4 regions of the Kocuria oxytropis genome follow, and region 3 is predicted to be linked to each of the others. Evidence: riboswitches for the same ligand, from Rfam matches in the RefSeq annotation. Region 3 holds a riboswitch; each other region holds the start of a gene.

Region 1 (3,543 bases), on a different contig from region 3:
CTGCGGCACGGCCACGTGCATGCCGGGGGTGGCGTTCACGAGCTCGCAGGCGGCGTCCCGGCGCTCGCGCAGGACGTCGAGCATCTGCTGCACGGGTTCCTGGGTGCCGCGGAGCGCTTCGATGCCGGCCCACTGCACGTAGTGCGTGGTGCAGGACTCGTCGTTGGTGTTGAGGGTGCTGAGCACCGTGGCGATCTCACGCGGCGCGACGGCGCAGCCGAGGCGCGAGCCGGTCATGGCGAACTTCTTGCTGAACGTGTAGAGGATGACGGTGCGCTCGGCCATGCCGGGCAGCGAGGCGATCGAGCTCGAGACCCCCTCGTAGCGGGTCTCGAAGTAGGCCTCGTCGGAGAGCACCCAGAGATCGTGCTCCTGGGCGAGCTGCGCGACGGCCTCGCGCTCGGCCGCCGTCGACTCGGCCGAGATGGGGTTCTGCAGGTCGTTGTAGATGATGGCGACCGTGTTCGGGGTGATCGAGGCACGCACCTGGTCGAGGTCGATCGCGAAGCCGTCCTCCGTGGGCAGGTAGCGGTACGACACGGCCGTGCCCCCGAGGTACTCGATCTGCGACTCGTAGATCGGGAAGCCGGGGTTCGGGTAGAGCACCTCCTCGCCCGGGTTCATGACCGCCTGCAGGAACTTGGTGATGACGGGCTTGCCGCCCGTCATCACCACGATGTTCTCGGGGCTGAGGTCGATGCCACGACGCGAGCCGATGTCCTCGGCGAGGGCCTCGCGCAGCTGCGGGATGCCGGGGCCGGGGCCGTAGCCGGTGTAGCCGTCGGCGATGGCCCGGTCCATCGCCTCGACGATGTGCGGGGCCGTCGGGATGTTGATGTCGCCGAGGTGGAAGGGGTACACGCGGTTCCCCTTCGCCTTCCAGGCGGCGGCGGCCTGGGCGACGCTGAAGGCGGTTTCGGTGCCCAGCCGGTCGAGCCGGTGTGCGAGTTCCCGCATGCTGTTCCACTCCTCGTCGAGTTGGTGATTGATCCGCTGGCGGACCCGCACCGAGCATACGACTCATATATCAGCCTGGGAAGAGTGGTTCCCCGATGGATTTCCACCGTGGACATCGCCGCTAGGTTCTTCGCGCTCAGAGGCCGGCCGCATGGGATGCGGGTGTGCGGCTCCCGTCGGGACGGGAACCGCACACCCGCATCAGGCGTGGAGTGTCAGTGCACGCGGAGGTAGACGGGGCCGGAGCCGACGTTGACGGTCTGGATGACCGTCTGGTTGCCGTTCCAGCCGCCGTGGACGGCCTTGCCGCCGCCGATGTACACGGCGATGTGGGCGAAGCCCATGCCGCCGTTGGCGTAGTAGACCAGGTCGCCGGGCCGGGCCTGCGCGGCGGAGACCCGCGTGCCGAGCTTCAGGTAGGAGTCCGGCCACCCGTGGTGCTTGACCCCGGCCGCGCGCAGGGCCTTGGTGACCAGGGCGGTGCAGTCCTGCCGCACGCCGAGCTGGTTCCGCGCCGCGGCGGCGATGGTTGCGGCCTTGCCGGCCTGGGACTGGGTGCTGAGGACCTGCTGGGGGGCTGCGACGGGGGCGGCCTGGGCCGGGGCCACGCTGCTGAGCGCCAAGGCGCCGCCGGCGACCGCCAGGATGGCGGTGCGCCCGAGGCGGAACGGGCTCTGGGCGCGATGGCGGGGCGTGCGGGACTGGAAAACGGGCATGAGTGATGTCCTCCCTCTTGCCTGCGAGGTGAGCTGTTGGATGCGGGTGGGAGACACCCGGTCGTCAGGGTGGGGGCCCCGACGACTTAACCCCTAGGTCCCGGGGGAGGGACCGTTTCTGGTTCCCCCGCTTCTGCCGAGCGATGTGTCTGGGGGCCCCGGGCACCGGCAGAATTCGGCGATGTGCACGGAGATGCCGATCGTTAATGCGATGAGCACGGAGAGAACACTAACCGAAAAATAACGGGAAAGTCACGTTTAGATCACGGGCGCGTCTCGGCTTTGGTGCTGATCTGGCATTGCACCTCCGCGCCCGGACGCCGTGGTCCGATGAGGCGTGCCCAAGGGAATCCCCCGGGAGGCTCAGCTCGAGACGAAAGTGGGCTTGACCTGGGGCTCTGCCCGAGTCATGCCGATGGGCAAGCATGCCCCTGTCCGGGGTCTAGTGCCGGGTGGCGGCACCCGTGGCAGGGTGTGACTGTTTGCCGGGAAAGGTCCACAGAACATTAGATCGCCGACGGGATCGGCCCCTTCCTCCTGGGTCGGGAAAACAACCTCCTCCGGCGATCTCCGTTGTCCTGTCAGGAATTCGCAAAAAGAAAGAAATGCGTTTCCGGCGCGTCGATCTCGCTCTCCTGGCGTCCTCCGAGCACCAGGCTGCCGAGGAGGGGATGCGCCCCGGAGCCCCGGCCTGCCGGCATGCGGAGGGCTCCGGTGCCGCGGCACCGGAGCCCTCCGTTCGGCTGTTCAACCGGTCAGGCGACGCTGAAGCCCTCGTACTGCCGGGAGGCGACCTCGTCGCACTTGGCGCGGTAGGCGCCGACCCCGCCCACGTAGGGCATGAACACCCGCGGCTTGCCGGGCACGTTGGCACCCAGGTACCAGGAGTTCGCCTGCGGGAACAGGGTCATGTCCGCGGCGTCGTTGACGTGCTGCACCCACGCGTCCTCCGCCTCGGGGGAGGCCTCGGAGCGGGTGAGGCCCTGGTCCTCGAGGTAGCGGATGTGGTCGGTGATCCAGTCGACGTGCTGCTCGATCGAGGTCACCATGTTGCTGAGCACCGACGGGCTGCCGGGGCCGGTGACCAGGAACAGGTTCGGGAACCCGGCGGTGGCCAGCCCGAGGTAGGTCCGCGGGCCGGCGGCCCACTTCTCGGCCAGGGCGAGCCCCTCGGTGCCCCGGATGTCGATCCGGCTCAGGGCCCCGGTCATGGCGTCGAAACCGGTGGCGAAGACGATCGCGTCGACTTCGTACTCCTGCTCCGTGGTGGCCAGCCCCCGCTCGGTCAGCCGGGTGATCGGCGCGGACCGGACGTCGACCAGGGAGACGTTCTCCCGGTTGAACGTCGTGTAGTAGTCGGTGTCCACGCAGATCCGCTTGGTGCCCACGGGGTGGTCGTAGGGCTTGAGCAGCTCCGCGACCTGCGGGTCCTCGACGATCTCGTCGATGCGCTCGCGGATGTACTGGGCCACGACGTCGTTGGCCTCCTTGCTGATCGCCAGGTCCGAGAAGCACTGCCCGAGGCGGAACCCGCCCAGCGTCCAGTGCTCCTCCATGACCTTGCGCTGCTCCGCCGGGTCGGTCTCCAGCGCGGAGGCGGTGCTGGGCGGGAACGGCAGCCCGGTCGGGGTCTGCCGGGCGATCTCCCGGATCCGCGGGTACTCGGCCTTGATCTGCGCCCACTCCTGCGGGTCCAGCGGCTGGTTGCGCGCCGGGACGCTGAAGTTCGGGGTGCGCTGGAAGACCGTGAGGTGCTCGGCCTGCCGGGCGATCTCGGGGATCGACTGGATGCCCGAGGAGCCGGTGCCGATCACCGCGACGCGCTTGCCGGTGAAGTCCACGCCCTCGTGCGGCCAGGAGCCGGTGTGGT
Region 2 (3,543 bases), on a different contig from region 3:
CGGTGCTGCACCGCAGGGTGCGCTGGATCGTGGCCGGCACCATCACCTACAACGTGCTCGAGGCGGTCATCGCCCTGACCGCCGGCACCATCGCCTCCTCCTCGGCGCTGATCGGCTTCGGCCTGGACTCGATCGTGGAGGTCCTCTCCGCGGCGGCGGTGGCGTGGCAGTTCGCCGCCCCGGACCCGCACCAACGGGAAAAGGTGGCGATGCGGGTGATCGCGTTCTCCTTCTTCGGCCTGGCCGCCTTCGTCACCGTCGATGCGATCCGCGCCCTGCTCGGGGCCGCCGAGCCGGAACACTCCCCGGTCGGCATCGGACTGGCCGCGGTGAGCCTGCTCATCATGCCGTTCCTGTCCTGGTTCGAACGCCGCACCGGCCGGGAACTGGGCTCCGCTTCTGCGGTGGCCGATTCCAAGCAGACCCTGCTGTGCACCTACCTCTCCGCCGTGCTGCTGGTAGGCCTGGTGCTCAACAGCACCCTGGGCTGGTCCTGGGCCGACCCGCTGGCTGCGCTGGTGATCGCCGCCGTGGCGGTCAAGGAGGGGCTGGAGGCCTGGCGCGGAGACGCCTGCTGCACTCCCGTTGCGGTCCTCACCGCCGAGGACGGTGCACACTGCGGTGGATGCGGTCCCAACTGCGCCCACTGAGCACGGTCGGCACGCGTCGGCGCCCCGAGACGAGGACGCCGGGGCGCACGGCTTCTCAGGAACCGAGGTAGACGGAGATCGCGGCGAACAGCGCAACTCCGCCGGTGAGCAGGATCGGTCCCGGCACGCTGGTGTCGCCTTCGTGGGCTTGGTCGGGCATCTCCTCGACCACAACGCTGGCTAACGTTCCGCCAGTCAGTGCGAGCATGGACAGAGCCCAAATTTCCGGGGCTTGATGCAGCGCGAAATATCCCAGGATGGCCGCGGGCTTCGCTCTCGATCCACCCGCCGCGCCTTTTGAAGTGGCTCCTGTCCCCACCGCTGTGTGGGCGACGACTCCCCGCGCAGCGCCCACGCACCAACAAGCCACCTCACTCAAAGCGCAGAGCGCCCCGCCTTTCTCGGGAAATTAACAGGAAAAAGCCGACAACAATTCAGGTCTTCATCAAGCCTTGACCACTTCTTTACGATCTCTATACATTCCCGAATCGGATTGTGATTGTTTCGTAATCTCCTTGTACTCTTCAGTGCGTGCCGACCACTGATCCTGTCGGCGCCCTCGTGGCACATCGCCGAGTTCTGCCGGTGCCCGGGGTTCCTGAAGAGAAATCGCTTGGCAGAAGCGGGGGAACCATTACCGGTCCCGGTGTACCGGGGCCTTGGGGTTAAGTCTCAGAGCGCGTGCGTTCTGCGACCGGGTGTCTCCCACCCGCATCCGACAGCTCACCTCGTAGGCAAAGGGAGGAATCCACCCATGTCGCTTTTCAAGCAGCACACTGCCCGTCACCGCGCCCAGACCTCCTCGCGCGCCGTGCGTACCACCACCGTCGTCGCCGCCGCCGGCGCCGCACTGGTGGGCTCCATCGCTCCGGCCCAGGCCTACGCCGAGATCCCCGCCGCCTCCGGGTCCTCCTATGCGGCTCCGGCATCGGCGACGGCCAACCTGGCCTCCTACACCACCCCGGCCCCGGTCGCCGCGCAGCCCGCCGCTCCGACCCCGGCCCCGCAGCAGAGCGCCGCCACCTCGAGCGTGAGCCCGCAGTCCACCGCCATCACCGAGATCGCCCCGGCCGCCGGCGGCATCGTGGGCACGGCCATGCAGGGCGTGGGCACCGGCTACGTCTGGGGCGGGACCTCCTTCGGGGCCTGGGACTGCTCCGGATTCACCGGCTGGGTCTACGCCCAGAACGGCATCGACATCCCCCGCACCAGCTTCCAGCAGATCGCCGCCGCCACCCCGACGTCCAACCCGCAGCCTGGTGACCTGGTGTCCCAGAACGGCGGCAACCACATCGGCATCTACATCGGTGGCGGCAAGATGGTCTCGGCGCTGAACCCGACCCAGGGCACCTTCGTCCACTCCGTCAACGCCATGCCCGTCGACGGGTACTACACCTACCGGTGAGTCTCGCCGATGTGGTGAAGGCCGGCCGGTGGGCTCATCCGTCAGGTGCGGAGTGCCCCGCCAGGATCATCGTCGATGGACCGCATGGGTGCACTCGGATGGACCGCATGGGTGCACTCCGCAGCTGTAGCCGCAGACTCGAACGATTGCCACGATCCTGTCGATGTGCACACGCCAGCGAATCGGCACACGGGGAGCAGTCCTGCGGAGAGGATCGGAGAGTGCTCATGGCCTTGCCCTGTCTTCCGCTGGACGCGGGCAGTGCTTATCCTGCTCCGCCTCGGCATTGGAGCGAGAGCCCTTAGGGTGCAGCGATGGCTCGGGGGACGGGGATGCCGCAGTGGCGGACGGCACCCCCGTCCGCCCTCACCGTATGAATACGAGCTGGACATTGCCCGATCATCAAGGGAAGCCCCTCATCTCCTTTGATACAGATTCTGCTGTACGGTTATTGGATGAGGATCTTGTCCCCGGTCGCGGTGATGTCCCGTTTCGGCAAAGCACTGGCCGATCCCACCCGGGCCGCGGTGCTGCTGCAGCTGCAGCAGGGCCCAGCGGTGCCCTCGGAACTGGCGGCCCGGATCGGGGTGAGCCGGCAGATCCTGTCCAACCACCTGGCCTGTCTGCGCGACTGCGGGTTGGTCGTGGGCGTGCCGGTGGGGCGCAACGTGCGCTATGAACTCTCGGACCCCAAGCTGGCCCACGCGTTGGAGGACCTGCTGGGCACTATCCTCACCGTCGAACCGGTGTGCCGGTGCGGGACACCCGAGTGCGCCGCCGAGGCCCTCGCCGATGACGCCACCACCCAGGAGATTCCGGTATGAGCGGCGAGCACGATCATTCCCACGCCGGCGCCGGGCGGAGGGGGAAACTGGCAGTGGTGTTCGCCATCACCGCCACGATTATGGTCGCCGAGATCATCGGTGCGGTGGTCTCGGGCAGCCTGGCGCTGCTGGCCGATGCCGGGCACATGTTCACCGACTCGGCCGGGCTGCTCATCGCCCTCACCGCCGCGACCCTGGCGCTGAAACCGGCCACGGACAAACGCACCTGGGGGTACCAGCGCGCCGAGATCGTCGCCGCGGCCGCCCAGGCCTCGGTGCTGCTGGCTGTGGGCGGGTTCATCGCCGTCGAAGGGGTGCGCCGGCTGTTGGAGCCCCCCGAGGTCGAGTCCACGGCCATGCTGTGGTTCGGGGTGGTCGGGCTGGTCGGCAACATCATCGGGCTGGTCATCCTCGCCTCGGGCCGGGGGGAGAACCTGAACATGAAGGCCGCGTTCCTGGAGGTGGCCAACGACGCCCTGGGCTCGGTAGCGGTGATCGTCTCCGCGATCGTCATCGCCACCACCGGGTGGACCCGGGCGGATGCGGTCGTGTCCTTGTTGATCGCCGCCCTGATCGTGCCGCGGGCTCTGATCCTGCTGCGCGACACCATCGAGGTCCTGATGGAAACCACCCCGAAGGGCCTGGACCTCGAGCAGGTCCGCAC
Region 3 (3,543 bases):
CCGGAGGCGGAGCTCTGGGTGGTGACGGTGCGCTCCGCGGCCGGAGCGGCCTGCACGGCCGGCTTCGGGGCGGGGGCGGGCTTCGGGGCCGGGGCGGCCTGGACGACCGGCTTCGGCGCCTCGACCACCGGGGCCGGGGCAGGGGCGGGCTTCGGGGCCGGGGCGGCCTGCACGACCGGCTTCGGCGCCTCGACCACCGGGGCCGGGGCGGGGGCGGCCACGGGCTTCGGGGCCGGGGCGGCCACGGCCGCGACGACCGGGGTCTCGACCGTCCGCTCCGCCTTCTTCTCGGTCTTCTTCTCCGCCTTCTTCTCGGTCTTCTTCTCCGCGGGCTTCTCGGCCTTCGTCACGTGGGCGACGGGCTCGAGAGACACGGTGGGCGCCGCGGTGGGGGTGGCGGCCGCGACGGCCGACAGCGGGGCGTCGGCGGAGGCGTCCTGGGACGGAGCGGCCTGCACGGAGACGGTGGTGGCGACGGCGAGGCCGGAGAACGCGGCGACGGCGGCGACCGTGCGGGCCTTGCCGCTCAGGAGGGAGGCGATGCCGTTCGGGGAGGACAGGTCACGAGTCATGAGGAGTTCAGGCGGCTTTCTGGCGGGGCCGGGGCGGTCTGCCGGAGGGACGCGGAGACAGCGCGGATCACCCCGGGCGGTGCTCGGGGTGATCCGGTGTCCGGCAGGACCGTGTTCCGGGATCGGGAACGACGGCCGGGCGAGCGGAGGAGGGGGCCGTCCGGTCGGACAGCAGGGAGCACGGAGAACCGGGAGAGCGGAACTCCGTGGGGGGGGGGAGAAAAGGATCGGGCGCCGCCCGCGGGTTGTCCCCGCGGGCGGCGGGCCGGATCAGAAGGTGTAGTAGCCGTCCAGCTGCATGGCGTTGACGGAGTGCACCTGGGTGCCCTGGGTGGGGTTGAGGGCGGAGATCATCTTGCCGGCGCCGATGTAGATGCCGACGTGCGCGCCGCCGTTCTGGGAGACGAGGTCACCGGGCTGCGGGTTGGCCGTGGGGGTGCCCGCGGCGAACTGGGACCAGGTGGTGCGGGGCAGGTCGATGCCGTTCTGCGCGAACACCCACTGGGTGAAGCCGGAGCAGTCCCAGGCGCCGTAGGCGGTGCCGCCGTAGACGTAGCCCGCACCCTGGGCGGACATCGCGGTGCCCACGATGCCGCCGGCCGCCGGGGCGATCGCGGTGGTGGCGGTGGACTGCGGGGTCACGCTCGCGGTGGAGGCGGCCTGCGGAGCCGGGGCGGGGGCCGGGGCCTGGTAGGCCGGGGCCTCGTAGGCGGGCTGCGCGGCGACCGGGGCCTGGTAGGTGTACGAGGTGTAACCGGCCAGCGAGGCGGAGGCCGGGGCCGAGTAGGCCGCACCGGACTCGACGGGAGCCTGGGCGTAGGCCTGCGCCGGAGCGATGGAGCCGATCATCGCGGCGCCGGCGGCGGCGGCGATGGTGGTGTTGCGCACGACGTGCGAGGTGCTCTCGGCACGGTGGCGGGCAGTGTTCTGCTGGAAAAGCGACATGGGTGAGTTCCTCCCTTTGCCTACGAGGTGAGCTGTCGGATTCGGGTGGGAGACACCCGGCCGCAGAGCGCACGCGCTCTGACGACTTAACCCCAAGGACCCGGATCACCGGGACCGAAAGTGGTTCCCCCGCTTCTGCCAAGCAGTTTCTGTGAAGAGGCCACGGGGCACCGGCAGAATTCGGCGATGTGCTCCGTGGGCGCCGATCCGACCAGTGATCAGCACGCGTTGAACAGTACATGATTGATTACGGAAGTGTCACGTTTTGATCACGGCCGATCACGGTCGGGACACGGTCAGCCTCCGAATCATGCCCTTTTGATCTCTTCTCGGATATGAGTTCCCATCCGTGACGTTCTGTGGAGCGCACCTCGGAGGACCGAGAATCCGCACGTCACCGGGGGTGCGGCGCCCCGGACGGGCCCGCCGGGCCGGACTGGCCGAAAGTCGCTTGTGAACGTCCCCACACTGCGGTCCGCCCCCTCGCCCGGACATGCCGGAGACCCCTCGAGGGTGCCCTCCGGAGCGCCCCCGGAGTGCCCTCGGCGGCCTCCGGCGACAGGTCAGCGAGCGAGGACGCGGATGGCCGCGGCGGTGCGCAGGTCGATCTCGGCGGACCGGCCCGTGGCCGGCACCTCGACGCGCACGCGCTCACCGTCCACCCGGGCCCTGACCTCCGCGCCCGTCAGCACGCCCACGTCGCTCAGCACGCCCAGCAGGTCGGCGTCCGCCTGGACCACCTCCGGCAGCAGGGCCACGGTGTGGGCCTCCTCCGGCAGCCGGCGGGCGGCGTCGAGCAGGGAGGGGTGCGCCGCGGCGGGGCTCTCCTCGACCCCCAGGGCGGCCAGACCCGGGATCGGGGTGCCGTACGGCGAGTGACGGGGACTGTGGAGCAGGTCCACGAGCCGCCGCTCGACCTGCTCGCTCATGACGTGCTCCCAGCGGCAGGCCTCGTCGTGGACCTGGGCCAGGTCCAGGCCGATGACGTCCGCCAGCAGCCGCTCCGCCAGCCGGTGCTTGCGCATGACCTGCACGGCCCGCTCCCGCCCCGCCTCGGTGAGCAGCAGCGACCGGTCCGGGCCCATGGTCAGCAGCCCGTCCCGCTCCATCCTGGACACCGTCTGCGAGACCGTGGGCCCCGAGTGGTCCAGACGCTCCACGATGCGGGCCCGCATCGGGGTGATCCCCTCCTCCTCGAGCTCGAGCACGGTCCGCAGGTACATCTCCGTGGTGTCGATCAGGTCGCTCATGCCTCAGTCATCCTTCGTCCGGCCGTCCGGCCCCGGGGATCCCGCCCGGTCCGGTCTTCCCGCACGAGCTTAGTGGGCGGCCCGCACCGGCGGCGGAGGGAGCCGGCCGCCGCGCCCGCCGCCGCCCGTGGGGCAGAATGGGCGGCGGGCGCGACCAGCGCGAGCGCCCTCCGGCGGCCGCGCCCGCCGACGCCCGTCACCCGCCGCCCACCATTGCCCAGGGAGCGCCCGTTGCCCGCACACGTCACCATCCCCCAGCACCTGCTGCCCCTCGACGGCCGGTTCGGCGCCGGCCCCTCGAAGATCCGCCCGGCCCAGGTCGAGGCCGTCGCCCGGGCCGGGTCCGCGCTGCTCGGCACCTCGCACCGCCAGGCGCCGGTCCAGGAACTGGTGGCCTCGGTGCGCGAGGGACTCGCCCGGTTCCTCGGCCTGCCCGAGGGCCACGAGGTGCTGCTGGGGCTGGGCGGGGCCACGGCCTTCTGGGACGCCGCCGCCTTCGGGCTCGTCGAGCGGAAGGCCCAGCACCTGGTGTTCGGGGAGTTCGGGGCGAAGTTCGCCCAGGCCACCGGTGCCGCCCCGTTCCTGGAGGGCGCCTCGGTCGTGGAGTCCGCCCCCGGCACCCGGCCGCAGGCCCGGGCCGAGGAGGGGGTGGACGTCTACGCGTGGCCCCAGAACGAGACCTCCACCGGGGTCGCGGCACCCGTGGCCCGGCCCGCCGGGATCGCCGACGACGCGCTGGTGCTGGTGGACGCGACCTCCGCGGCCGGGGGGATGGC
Region 4 (3,543 bases), on a different contig from region 3:
AACGAAACAGGGGGTGGACTCGTCGTGGCCGGGCTCACCGGTGAACCGGTGGTCGCTGTGGCTAACAATCTCCTGCCCCGGGCGGAGGAGATGGTTATCGGGCACGGAGAAGATCGCGTGTCGCCCCTCCACGAGCCCGGACAAACACGACACGGCCGGGAGCCGACCACCACCACCGTGCGAGGGGGCTCCAGCGGTCTCGGCCATCTCGGCCATCTTGGCCATCTCGGTGACGGTGCGCGCGCTGGCGGAGCAGGACCCCAGGCGAGGGGGTCCGTGTCCTGAGGCAAGAGGACGCGGCGCTGGCGAACCTACGGTTGGTCGGTGACCGTTTGGGGTGCCGCTGACTGTGCGAAGGGCGCGCGCCCATCGGGTGCCGGGTCGGGGATCACCGCACTGGACCGGCTGGAACGGGTCGACGGGGATCATGACGTCCCGGTGGCGGCCCGTTCCAGCCGGTGGGGGTTCAGCTCGTGGTCCTGGATCAGGCCGCGAACCACTCCTCCAACCAGCCCTGCATGAGCTCGATCTCCACCTGCTGGTCCTCGATCATCTTCTCCGCCATGGCTCGCAGCTCGGGGTCGGTGCCCATCTGCAGCTCCATCTCGGCCATGTCGAGAGCCATCTGGTGGTGGGCGATCATTTGTTCGAGGAAAGCCTGGTCGAACTCGTCCCCGGACAGTTTCGCCAGCTCCTCCAGGCTCATGCCGTCCATGCCGTCCATGCCGTCCATCTCGCCCATCATGGCGCCCTGCATGTCGGCATTCATGCTCTGACCATGGCCGCCATGGTGGCCGTGGCCGTGTCCGTGGTGGTGCCCGTGGCCGTGGTGGTGGTGCCCCGGGGTGTTCCCGGCGGCCAGCCGCTGGGCCGCTGCTTCCAGCTGCTGGATCTCCTCGGTCTGGGCCTCGATGATCTTCTCCGCCAGGTCACGGATCTCGGGGCGCTCGGACTTCTGCAGGGCCAGCTCGGCCATGTCGGTGGCACCCTGGTGGTGGGGGACCATCATCACGGCGAAGTGGCGGTCATGGTTCATGTGCCGCTCAGCGCCCGTCTGCGCGGAGGCGGAGGCGGGCTGGTGCGTCGGGGACGCGACCGCCGCGGTCGCTCCGGCACCGCTGAGGGCCAGCGCCAGGGCCGTCCCGGCGGCCAGGTGCTTGATCGTCGACGTCATGAAGAAACTCTCTTTCGCAGCAGCCCGTGCTGGGCCTGCACATTGTGGTGTTTGCTCTGCTCAGCCTCGGGTCGAGGCGGGCCGATCCATTGACGGTAGCCCCGCCGCAGCTGGCTTCTCCGGGTTGGGAGGGCTGGGCGGTAGATCTTCACTGAACTTTCAAGAGCGGGTCCGTCAGGCGGCCAAATCGGGGTGTTCCCCGGCGTTGGCCGGGTGCAGGCATCTCCGGTTCTGGCCGGCCGGTCCCGGATGCTGGTCAGATGGGGGGCACACACGCCGCCCGCCACGCGTGGCATTCGTGGCGGGCGGCGTGTTGGCTCAACGGAAAGTGACGTAGCCGACCGTCGGCATGGCATTCACGCTGTGCACGAAGGTGCCCTGGGTGGGGTTCAGCGCGGAGATCATCTTGCCGCCACCGAGGTAGATCCCGATGTGGGCCCCGCCGTTCTGGACCACGAGGTCGCCGGGCTGCGGGTCGGTGGTCGGGGTGCCGGCCGCCCACTGCTGCTGGCTGGTGCGGGGGATGTCGATGCCCTGCTGGGCGTAGACCCACTGGGTGAACCCGGAGCAGTCCCAGGCGCCGAAGTCCGTGCCGCCCCAGACGTAGCCGGTGCCGACACCCTGCATCGCGGTGCCGACAATGCCGCCGGCCGCAGCGGAGATCTCGGAAATGTCCGAGGACTGGGGGGAGAGACTCGAGGTGGCCTGCCCAGCGGCCGGAGCGTCCGGCTGGCTCGCCGTCTGCACGGTGACGGGGGACTGGGAAGCGGCCGGTGTCGGGGAGGTCGCGGGGGCCGAGTATGCGGTGTCGGTCGTGGCGGGGGCTTCGGCATAGGCCTGAGCCGGGGCGACGGAGCCGATCACCGCCGCGCCGACAGCGGCGGCCAGGGTCGTGGTGCGCACCAGGTGCGAGGGGGTCTGGGCGCGGTGGCGGGCAGAGCTACGCGTGAAGAAAGCCATGAATGAGGGTCCTCCTTTTGCCTACGAGGTGAGCTGTCGGGTTCGGGTGGGAGGCACCCGGCCGCTGAGCCTGCAGCTCCGGCGGCTTCACCCCAAGGTCCGGGTGCGGACCGGGTATGGTTCCCCCGCTTCTGCCAAGTCATTTCTGTGATGGGGACCCCGGCTGCCGGCAGAATTCGGCGAAGCACCCGGGGAAGCCGATGAGATCAGCCAACGGCACGCAGAGGACACTAGCGCCTGGATAACGAAAAGGTCACATTCCTTGTGGTGCCGGGAAAAGGCTTGCAGCGACTCCGCGCGGTCGTCGGCGAACCGCGGGTCGTCCACGACACCCGGGGGCACATTCGTTCCGGCGTGGTGGCGCCACCAGTTGTCTTTCCTCCCGGTGCCACCACTCATCGGGACCGCCGGGGGAGGCCCTGACCTGCGGCATCGCGCCGATGAGCGCGCTGGGGGCTGGGATCCGCAGCCCCTCTGCACTCATGGCCCTACCGGCCTGCGTCCTGTCCGGGGAGGGGCGGGCCCCCGGGCGAAGTCCAGCGTTCCACAAGGTTTTTATCGGATTTCTGCACAAAAGTACCCAGCATTTCCTGAGGGGAATGAGCTATTTCCTTCATGAAATCTTCATATCCGAACATGGCCCGGCCGGGAAAAGGCCCTTTTCTTCACGGAATCTTTAAACCATTCCGGGTCTGTGGCTGGTGCTGGGGGCCGGGACCTCGATGAAGGCGCCAGATCGTGACTCATGTGACCTCGATGCTCGAGACCGGCTCCCCATCCACCCGCGCCTCGTGGGCCGTGAGATCGACGGTCTGGTCCCCGAACACTCGGGCCGGCTCCACGGTAGTCACGGTGGTTCGGGACCGGCGCAGCACCGCGGCCACTCTCGCGACGAGCTCGCCCACGCTGAAGGGCTTGGTGATGTAGTCATCAGCCCCGGCGGTCAGGCCGGCCAGTTAGTCGTCTTCGTCCCCGCGGGCGGTGAGCATCAGCACGTAGCACTGGGAGACCCCCCGATCCTGCGGCACACCTCGATCCCGTCCAGCCCGGGCAACCCCAGATCCAGCACCACCACATCAACGCTCCGGCTGCGGGCGGCCTCCACCGCGCCGGGCCCGGTGTGGGCGGTGGCGACCATCTGCGCCAGGGGCTTTTCGTCGTCCACCACCAGCACCCGCCCGGCCGCCGCGTCAGTGCCAGGATGCATGACTTCAGTGTCCCCTCGGTCCGGGAGGCTTTCATGCCGAAGGTCGGTTGCGGGAGGAATCTTCGTCAGACCTTCACTGAGAACGCCACGGGGCCGCACCCCGGCCGGTCCACAATGGTGGGTGGCCCTCGCACCGTGGTGCGAGGCGGAAAGGACCCATGAACCCCCTCACCCGTAGAACCCTGCTCGTGGGCGGCCTCGG

The links. Region 3 has a riboswitch for cyclic di-AMP ahead of QYM41_RS04255 (C40 family peptidase). Riboswitches for the same ligand answer to the same signal wherever they lie in the genome.
Region 1: it holds a riboswitch for cyclic di-AMP, as region 3 does, so the genes downstream of both, QYM41_RS13365 (NlpC/P60 family protein) here and QYM41_RS04255 (C40 family peptidase) in region 3, are expected to answer to the same signal.
Region 2: it holds a riboswitch for cyclic di-AMP, as region 3 does, so the genes downstream of both, QYM41_RS15785 (C40 family peptidase) here and QYM41_RS04255 (C40 family peptidase) in region 3, are expected to answer to the same signal.
Region 4: it holds a riboswitch for cyclic di-AMP, as region 3 does, so the genes downstream of both, QYM41_RS15370 (C40 family peptidase) here and QYM41_RS04255 (C40 family peptidase) in region 3, are expected to answer to the same signal.

What each region holds. Positions count from the first base shown of each region.
Region 1 covers NZ_JAVFXA010000013.1:8,531-12,073, reverse strand. Annotated here, with positions in the region: gene QYM41_RS13370 (pyridoxal phosphate-dependent aminotransferase) at 1-957, opposite strand, end outside; gene QYM41_RS13365 (NlpC/P60 family protein) at 1,173-1,673, opposite strand; cyclic di-AMP (ydaO/yuaA leader) riboswitch at 1,679-1,864, opposite strand; gene QYM41_RS13360 (flavin-containing monooxygenase) at 2,429-3,543, opposite strand, start outside.
Region 2 covers NZ_JAVFXA010000020.1:18,365-21,907, reverse strand. Annotated here, with positions in the region: gene QYM41_RS15795 (cation efflux transmembrane domain-containing protein) at 1-650, shown strand, start outside; gene QYM41_RS15790 (hypothetical protein) at 706-858, opposite strand; cyclic di-AMP (ydaO/yuaA leader) riboswitch at 1,246-1,399, shown strand; gene QYM41_RS15785 (C40 family peptidase) at 1,405-2,055, shown strand; gene QYM41_RS15780 (ArsR/SmtB family transcription factor) at 2,511-2,879, shown strand; gene QYM41_RS15775 (cation diffusion facilitator family transporter) at 2,876-3,543, shown strand, end outside.
Region 3 covers NZ_JAVFXA010000003.1:57,770-61,312, reverse strand. Annotated here, with positions in the region: gene QYM41_RS04260 (C40 family peptidase) at 1-572, opposite strand, end outside; gene QYM41_RS04255 (C40 family peptidase) at 843-1,517, opposite strand; cyclic di-AMP (ydaO/yuaA leader) riboswitch at 1,523-1,672, opposite strand; gene QYM41_RS04250 (metal-dependent transcriptional regulator) at 2,081-2,767, opposite strand; gene serC (phosphoserine transaminase) at 2,999-3,543, shown strand, end outside.
Region 4 covers NZ_JAVFXA010000018.1:39,482-43,024, reverse strand. Annotated here, with positions in the region: gene QYM41_RS15375 (DUF305 domain-containing protein) at 485-1,174, opposite strand; gene QYM41_RS15370 (C40 family peptidase) at 1,493-2,134, opposite strand; cyclic di-AMP (ydaO/yuaA leader) riboswitch at 2,141-2,309, opposite strand; partial or broken gene QYM41_RS15365 (response regulator transcription factor) at 2,998-3,341, opposite strand; gene QYM41_RS15360 (F510_1955 family glycosylhydrolase) at 3,500-3,543, shown strand, end outside.